Magnetospirillum sp. XM-1: one gene and its partner. The protein of the gene in region 1 interacts with the protein of each later gene in a pairwise test. Links are inferred from orthologs where the notes say so. Each region holds a gene or a part of one and is shown on either strand. Other genes may lie near its edges.

The links.
Region 2: the proteins of ftsA (region 1) and XM1_RS20240 interact in binary tests that used the Escherichia coli proteins (3 or more experiments, as listed by UniProt). The link is inferred for Magnetospirillum sp. XM-1 from one-to-one orthologs.

The regions. Positions count from the first base shown.
Region 1 is NZ_LN997848.1:1,472,561-1,476,992, reverse strand. Bases 445-3,428 are described here. They hold ftsA (cell division protein FtsA), read left to right. Parts: upstream 445-1,306; coding sequence 1,307-2,551; downstream 2,552-3,428. Other genes in these bases: ftsZ (cell division protein FtsZ), read left to right, coding at 2,619-3,428; XM1_RS07015 (cell division protein FtsQ/DivIB), read left to right, coding at 445-1,304. In the rest of the region: XM1_RS07020 (D-alanine--D-alanine ligase), read left to right, coding at 1-354; more of XM1_RS07015, read left to right, coding at 345-444; more of ftsZ, read left to right, coding at 3,429-4,235. UniProt on the Escherichia coli protein: Essential cell division protein that assists in the assembly of the Z ring. May serve as the principal membrane anchor for the Z ring.
Region 2 is NZ_LN997848.1:4,422,440-4,426,776, forward strand. Bases 1,034-3,922 are described here. They hold XM1_RS20240 (rod shape-determining protein), read left to right. Parts: upstream 1,034-1,902; coding sequence 1,903-2,943; downstream 2,944-3,922. Other genes in these bases: XM1_RS20235 (2-isopropylmalate synthase), read left to right, coding at 1,034-1,844; mreC (rod shape-determining protein MreC), read left to right, coding at 3,110-3,922. Outside these bases: more of XM1_RS20235, read left to right, coding at 300-1,033; more of mreC, read left to right, coding at 3,923-3,997; rod shape-determining protein MreD, read left to right, coding at 4,113-4,337. UniProt on the Escherichia coli protein: Forms membrane-associated dynamic filaments that are essential for cell shape determination. Acts by regulating cell wall synthesis and cell elongation, and thus cell shape.

The DNA.
Region 1 (4,432 bases):
GCGCTCGGCGTGCTCGAGATCACCTCGGACCACGGCTTCTACGATTACGAGGCCAAGTACGCGCCGGGCGGCTCGCGCCACATCATGCCCGCGCCCATCCCCGAGGCCGATTACGCCGAGGCCTGCCGCCTGGCGGTCGCCGCCCACAAGGCGCTGGGCTGCCGTGGCGTTTCGCGCGCCGATCTGCGTTACGACGATACCAATCCGGGCCAGCCGCCCCGGCTCGTCATGCTGGAGGTCAACACCCAGCCCGGCATGACCGGCACCTCGCTGGTCCCCGAGATGGCCGCATACCAGGGGATCAGCTTCCCCGATCTGGTGCGGTGGATGGTGGAGGAGGCGCGATGCGACTGAGCCCCGCCGACATCGTCATCACCGCCGACGACCGCCCCGGCGTCCACCGCTCGCCCCGCCAGATCTCGGCCAAGCGCGAAGCGGCGGCGACGGCGCCCGCGCGCCCCAAGGCCAAGCGCCGCCTGCCCCGGCTGCGCCTCGACTTGAGCCCCCTGCAGAAGGCGGCCGGGTACGGCCTGCTGGCCGTGGTCGTGGCGGTGGGGGGGCTGGCGCTCTGGCATTCGGGCAAGCCGCAGCGCCTGGTCCACGACGCCGGCACCGCCTTCCTGACCTCCACCGCCGAGGCCGGCTTCCAGGTGGCCGACATCACCGTCTCGGGCCGCCGCCGCACGCCCGCCGCCCAATTGGTCACCGCGCTGGGCGCCCGTTACGGCGACCCCATCCTAGGGCTCGACATCGCCGCCGCCCGGGCGCGGATCGAGGCGCTGCCCAGCGTGCGCGCCGCCGCCATCGAACGCCGCCTTCCCGGCGCCATCCACCTGTCCATCGTCGAGCGCCAGCCGGTGGCCCTGTGGCAGACCGACAACCGCTTCGTGCTGGTGGACCGCGACGGCCACAACATTCCCGGCGCCATCGAGGGCTTCGAGGATCTGCCCCTGATCGTCGGCGACGGCGCCCCGGCCCGCACCGACGAGCTGTTCGCCCTGCTGGCCAGCGAGCCCGAACTGGCCGCCCGGGTCAAGGCCGCCATCCGGGTGGGCAACCGCCGCTGGAACATCAAGCTGGACGACGTGGAGAAGGGCCTGGAGGCCCGCCTGCCCGAACTGGACACCGAGGCCGCCTGGCACCGCCTGGCCGAGTTGGAAAAGACCCGCTCGCTGTCGGGCAAGCAGATCACCATGATCGACCTGCGCGTCCCCGACCGTCTGGTGCTGAAAAGCACCCGCGACCCGGCGCCGGTCAACACCGCCTCGGTTGAATCCCTCTCACCCTTGCCGAGGGAGCGCTGATCATGGCGGCAAGGAACGGCCTCATCGCGGCGCTGGACGTGGGCACCACCAAGGTGTGCTGCTTCATCGCCAAGGTCCAGGACGACGGCAGCCCCCGCATGGTGGGCATCGGCCATCAGGTGGCGCGCGGCATGCGCAACGGCGCCGTGGTGGACATGGAGGAGCTGGAAACCTCGATCCGCGCCGCCGTCGAGGCCGCCGAGGAGATGGCCAACGATCAGGTGCGCGCCGTGGCCGTCAACATCTCGGGCGGCCACCCCGGCTCGGCCAACGTCAAGGTCGAGGTGGCCATGAACGGCCACGCCGTCAACGAGGCCGACATCCGCCGCATGCTCGAACACGGCCGCGCCCATCACGAAAGCGCCGACCGCGAGCTGATCCACGCCATTCCGGTGGACTACACCATCGACGGCAACGAAGGCATCAAGGACCCGCGCGGCATGTTCGGCGACCGCTTGGGCGTCGCCATCCACGTCATCTCGGCGGGCATCGGACCGGTGCGCAACCTGTCCACCGTGGTCAACCGCTGCCACCTCGACATCGAGGCCCGCGTGGTCAGCCCCTACGCCGCCGGCCTCGCCTGCCTGGTGGAGGACGAGAAGGAGCTGGGCGTCACCTGCATCGACATGGGCGGCGGCACCACCTCCATCGCCGTGTTCCTGGGCGGCCAGCTGGTCCACACCGACGTCATCGCGGTGGGCGGAGCCCACGTCACCAGCGACATCGCCCGCGGCCTGTCCACCCCGGTGGTGCATGCCGAGCGCTTAAAGACGCTCTACGGCTCGGTGATCCCGTCGGCGTCCGACGACCGCGAGATCCTGAAAGTGCCGCTGGTCGGCGAGGACGAGGACGGCGCCTCCAACCAGGTGCCCCGCTCCATGCTGATCCAGATCATCCAGCCCCGGCTGGAGGAGACCTTCGAGCTGGTGCGCTCGCATCTGGAGCAGGGCGGCTTCGACAAGCTGGCCGGGCGCCGCGTCGTGCTGACCGGCGGCGCCAGCCAGATGCAGGGCGCCCGCGACCTGGCCGGCATGGTGCTGGACAAGCAGGTGCGCCTGGGCAAGCCCATGGGACTGCACGGCCTGCCCGAGGCCACCGGCGGGCCTGCCTTCTCCACATGCGCCGGACTGATCCGCTATGCGCTCGCCCACGCCCCCGCGCCGTCGCGGGGCAAGAAGGCGGGAACACGCGGCGACGGCGCATCGGGCTGGGGCCGTCTCGGCTCGTGGCTCAAACGCAATTTCTGAGTGCAAGCGAGTTTTCAAGTTTAACGGGGCCGGCAACGAATCGGCCAACAGCGCGGAGGACCTGGATATGCTGACTTTTCTTCCCGGAGCTCATCAGGAGCTCAAGCCTCGCATCACCGTGGTCGGCGTCGGCGGGGCCGGCGGCAACGCCGTCAACAACATGATCCTGTCGCGGCTTGAAGGCGTCGAATTCATCGTCGCCAACACCGATTCCCAGTCGCTGGGTCAAAGCCGCACCGAACGCCGCATCCAGCTGGGCAATCAGGTCACTCAAGGCCTGGGCGCCGGTTCGCGTCCCGACATCGGTCGCGCCGCGGCCGAGGAAAGCCTGGAAGAGATCCTGGGCCAGATCGGCGGCGCCAACATGGTGTTCATCACCGCCGGCATGGGCGGCGGCACCGGTTCGGGCGCGGCCCCCGTCATCGCCCGCGCCGCGCGCGAGCAGGGCATCCTGACCGTGGGCGTGGTGACCAAGCCCTTCCACTTCGAGGGCGCGCACCGCATGCGCACCGCCGAGGGCGCCATCGAGGAGCTGCAGCAGTTCGTCGACACCCTGATCATCATCCCCAACCAGAACCTGTTCCGCGTCGCCACCGAGCGCACCACCTTCGCCGACGCCTTCAAGATGGCCGACGACGTGCTGTATTCGGGCGTGCGCGGCGTCACCGACCTGATGATCATGCCCGGCCTGATCAACCTGGACTTCGCCGACATCCGCACCGTGATGAGCGAGATGGGCAAGGCCATGATGGGCACCGGCGAGGCCGAAGGCGAAAAGCGCGCCATCGACGCCGCCGAGGCCGCCATCTCCAACCCGCTCTTGGACGACACCTCCATGAAGGGGGCGCGCGGCGTGCTGATCAACATCACCGGCGGCATGGACATGACCCTGTTCGAGGTGGACGAGGCCGCCAACCGCATCCGCGACGAGGTCGATCCCGACGCCAACATCATCTTCGGCTCGACCTTCGACGAGAAGCTGAACGGCAAGATGCGGGTCTCGGTGGTCGCCACCGGCATCGCGTCCGAAGCCGCGGCCCAGCCCAAGCCCACCGTCATCTCCCTGGTGACGCCCGCCGCCGCCCCGGCGCCGCAGCCCGCCGTTTCCCGTCCGGCCGCCGCCCAGGTCCAGGCTCCAGTCTTCCGGCCGCAGACCGTCTCGGCGCCCGCTCCGGCCGCCGCCCATGTCGCCGCCCAGGTCGCCCAGCCCCAGCCGGCGCTGCGCCCCGCCGCCCAGCTCCAGCCCGAGTTGGACATCGGCCGTCCCGACCCGGTGGTCCGGACCGAGCCGGTCGCCCGCACCGAAGCCCGGGTGGAGCCCGAGCTGCGTCTCGAGCCGGAAATGCGGGCCGAGCCCGAGATGGACGCCCGTCACGAGCCGGTTCTCGGCCGCCCGCAATCCGACATGCGCGTCCAGCCCGAGATGAAGGACCTGCACAAGGCGCTGTCCGAGATCTCCGAGACCGCCCCGGCCCCCGCCCTGGCCCCGCAGCCGCCCCAGGAGACGCGGCGCATGGGCGGCCTGCTGGACCGTCTGGTCAACCGCAACCGCGCCCCGGCCCAGCCCGCGCCGCAGCCCCAGCCGGCCCCCCAGCCGCGCATGGAAGCCCGCCGCGAGCCCACCGCCAGCCGGGCGGGCGAGGACCTGGACATCCCGGCCTTCCTGCGCCGCCAGGCCAACTGAGCACACTGATTGCGGAAAGGGGATAGCCCCCTTTCCGACCGCGCTGTAAGACTTGGGCCCCGCCGGTTCGCCGGACGGGGCCCCATTTTTTGATTTCATCGCAAGATCAATTGGTTAGGGAATGTTTCACAGCCTGGGACAAGTGTAACATTTGGCAATAATGATTGATTTGAGCCCTGGACGTCCGGCTGCTACAC
Region 2 (4,337 bases), 2.9 Mb from region 1 along the record:
TTAGTGTTTTCGTCGGGTATGGACTGTGAGGCGGCACACATAGATTCCGCTTTCAAGCCGCGCCGCTAGGAGCCTTCCTGGAATCGATCCGAACTTGCCCTCCCCCCGGGGCCGGCTCGTCCCTTTCCGCCCGATTTAGACACACGATCACTGTTGACATTGCGCCGCGAAATCGCCTTCCTATAGGCGCGGTGAAACGGGTTTCACGACAATGTTTCACCGGCCGCGTCCGGCGGGCCGTGCTCGCCTCTTTTCGTCCGCGCGCCCATTGCGGTGCGCCAGAGTTCAAGAGCGAGTGCATGGACCAGAACCGCGTCATCATCTTCGACACCACGCTGCGTGACGGCGAGCAATCGCCCGGCGCCTCCATGAACCTGGAGGAGAAGGTGAGGATCGCGCTGGTTCTGGAAGAGATGGGCGTCGACGTGATCGAGGCCGGCTTCCCCATCGCGTCCAACGGCGATTTCGAGGCGGTCGAGGCGGTGGCCAAGGCGGTCAAATCCTCGGTGATCTGCGGCCTGGCCCGCGCCACCAAGGGCGACATCGACCGCTGCGCCGAGGCGGTCCGCGCCGCGCCGCGCCACCGCATCCACACCTTCTTGTCCACCAGCCCGCTGCACATGAAGTACAAGCTGCAGATGGAGCCGGAAAAGGTGCTGGAGAAGGTCGCCGACTCGGTGGCCTATGCCCGCAATCTGGTGGAAGACGTGGAATGGTCGGCCGAGGACGGCTCGCGCACCGAGCACGACTTCCTGTGCCGCTGCGTCGAGGCCGCCATCAAGGCCGGCGCCACCACCATCAACATTCCCGACACCGTGGGCTATGCGGTGCCCGAGGAATACGCCGCCCTGATCGCCATGCTGATCAACCGGGTGCCCAACATCGACAAGGCCATCCTGTCGGTGCATTGCCACAACGACCTTGGCCTGGCGGTGGCCAATTCCCTGGCCGCAGTCGGACGGGGCGCGCGGCAGATCGAATGCACCGTCAACGGCCTGGGCGAGCGCGCCGGCAACGCCGCCATGGAAGAGATCGTCATGGCGATCCGCACCCGGCCCGATCTGCTGCCGTTCAAGACCGGCATCAAGACCGAGAACATCACCAAGGCGTCGCGTCTGGTCTCGACCATCACCGGCTTCGTGGTGCAGCCCAACAAGGCCATCGTCGGCAAGAACGCCTTCGCCCATGAATCGGGCATCCATCAGGACGGGGTGCTGAAGCACGCCCAGACCTACGAGATCATGACCCCGGACTCGGTGGGCCTGCACCGCTCGTCGCTGGTGATGGGCAAGCATTCGGGCCGCGCCGCCTTCAAGGCCAAGCTGAAGGAACTGGGCTACGAACTGGGCGACAACGCGGTCGAGGACGCCTTCAACCGCTTCAAGGACCTGGCCGACCGCAAGAAGGACGTGTTCGACGAGGACATCGTCGCCCTGGTGGACGACGCCGTGGTGCGCGGCAACGACCGGGTGAGGCTGGTCTCGCTGGAAGTGCTGTGCGGCACCAAGCACCAGCCCCCCTCGGCGGTCCTCGAACTGTCGGTCGACGGCGTGACCCGCGAAGTCCGCGCCACCGGCGACGGCCCCGTGGACGCCACCTTCAACGCCATCAAGGCGCTGTTCCCCCACGAGGCGAAGCTGCAGCTCTATCAGGTGAGCGCGGTGACCCAAGGCACCGACGCCCAGGCCGAGGTGACCGTGCGCCTGGAAGAGGACGGCAAGAGCGTCAACGGCCAGGGCGCCGAGACCGATACTTTGGTCGCGTCGGCGCGGGCTTATGTCAACGCGCTGAACAAACTTCTGGTTAAGCGGCAAAAAACCGCCCCCGACGCCGCCGGAGCGTGATAAAAGCACGCCCGCGGTTGGGACCCTTGAAAATGCATCGTACGGTGAGCGAGGTATTATGTTTTCGAAGCTGACGGGTTGGATGTCCGCCGATATGGCGATCGATCTTGGGACCGCCAATACGCTGGTCTACGTCAAGGGTCGAGGGATCGTCCTCAATGAACCGTCGGTGGTCGCCATCGCCGAGGAAAAGGGCAAGAAGAAGGTCCTGGCCGTCGGCGACGAAGCCAAGATGATGCTGGGCCGCACGCCGGGCTACATCCAGGCCATCCGCCCCTTGCGCGACGGCGTCATCGCCGACTTCGAAGTGGCCGAAGAGATGATCAAGCACTTCATCCGCAAGGTCCACAACCGCCGCTCGTTCGCCAGCCCGCTGGTCATCGTCTGCGTGCCGTCCGGCTCCACCGCCGTCGAACGCCGCGCCATCCAGGAATCGGCGGAAAGCGCCGGCGCCCGCCGCGTCTTCCTGATCGAGGAACCCATGGCGGCCGCCATCGGCGCCGGCCTGCCCGTCACCGAGCCCACCGGCTCCATGGTGGTCGACATCGGCGGCGGCACCACCGAGGTGGCGGTTCTGTCCCTGGGCGGCATCGTCTACTCCCGCTCGGTGCGCGTCGGCGGCGACAAGATGGACGAGGCGATCATCGCCTATATCCGCCGCAACCATAACCTTCTGGTGGGCGAAGGCTCGGCCGAGCGCATCAAGAAGGAAATCGGCTCCGCCTGCCCGCCCGAGGACGGCGAGGGCCGCACCATGGAGATCAAGGGTCGCGACCTGATGAACGGCGTGCCCAAGGAACTGATCATCTCCGAGCGCCAGATCGCCGAATCCCTGGCCGAGCCGGTGGGCGCCATCATCGAGGCGGTCAAGGTGGCCCTCGAGCACACCGCGCCGGAACTGGCCGCCGACATCGTCGACAAGGGCATCGTGCTCACCGGCGGCGGCGCGCTGCTGTCCAATCTGGATTACGTGCTGCGCCACGCCACCGGCCTGCCGGTCTCCATCGCCGACGACCCGCTGTCCTGCGTGGCGCTCGGCACCGGCCGCGCCCTGGAAGAAATGCCCAAGCTGAAGAACGTGCTGACCAGCATGTACTAGACGCGGTTCATCCTCCCGGCCCAGGTCGGGAGGATGGGCTTTGATTCCCTGGCTTTGTTGCGCTGCGGCCACCTTAATTAGTGGTTTTACGCAAACTAGATATAGTAGTATCGACCCGACGCTTTCCCCTTTGTGCCGGGGACGTGCGGAGGAACGGAGGGGCTAGGTGAAGCAGTCGGGTGCGGCAGGTCGGCTCGCGACGTTAAGGCTGCTGGTCCAGCGCTTCGCCTTCCTGTCCCTGATCGTCGCCTCGGTGGCCCTGATGATCCTGGGCAAGGCCGACATCGTCCTGATCGAACGCACCCGCGCCCTGGTCGCCGACGCCATCGCCCCCATCCTGGACGCCATGGCGCGCCCCGCCGCCACCATCGCCCAGGTCACCGAGAATTTCCACGAACTGGCCAATCTGCGGACCGAGAACGCCCGGCTCAAGGAAGAGAACGCCAAGCTGATGCACTGGCAGACGGTGGCCCGGCGCCTCGAAGCCGAAAACACCGTGCTGCACGACCAGCTGAACTTCATCCCCGATCCCGACCCCGCCTTCGTCACCGCCCGGGTGATCGGCGACATGGGCTCGGCCTTCGGCCAAAGCATGCTGCTGGGCGCCGGCGCCAAGGACGGGGTGCGCAAGGGCCAGGCGGTCCTGACCGGCGAATCCCTGGCCGGTCACGTGGCCGAGGTGGGCGCCCGCTCGGCGCGACTGCTGCTGATCACCGACATCAACGCCCGCACGCCGGTCATGCTGGAAGCCACCCGCACCCGGGCCATCCTGACCGGCGACAACAGCCAGCGGCCGCGCCTGAACTACATCACCGGCAGCCCGACCATCTCGGTGGGCGACCGGGTGGTCACCGCCGCCTCGGGCGGGGCCTTCCCGCCCGGCATTCCGGTGGGCGTGGTGTCGTCGGTGACCGACGGCATCGTCCGGGTCGAACCCTTCGTCCAGCGCCATCGCCTGGAATTCGTCTCGGTGGTGGATTTCGGCCTGGGCGGCATCCTGCCGTTCGAGCGCCCCCCGCCGCCCGAACGCCGCCGCCGGGGGAAAGAGGAGTGACACCGGCCATCGCCTTATCTGATCCATTTATCCAGCGCCCATTGGCGCGGATGCGCCCGCCCGGCGAGGGCAGGTATAGCAAAATGCCCGCCGTTCCTTATCAGGGACGGCGGGCATGAAGCCCTCGGTCTGGGTGAAGATGGACACCTGGGTCCGTCACTCGGTCCCCTTCGGCATCACCGTGTTCCTGCTCCTTCTCACCGCCATTCCCACCCACATCCCCGGCTTTTCCGGCATCGCCCCCATGCTGCCGCTGATGGGGGTCTATTACTGGGCCATCTACCGGCCCGACCTGCTGCCCGCCTGGCTGGCCTTCGTCATCGGCCTGCTCTACGACATC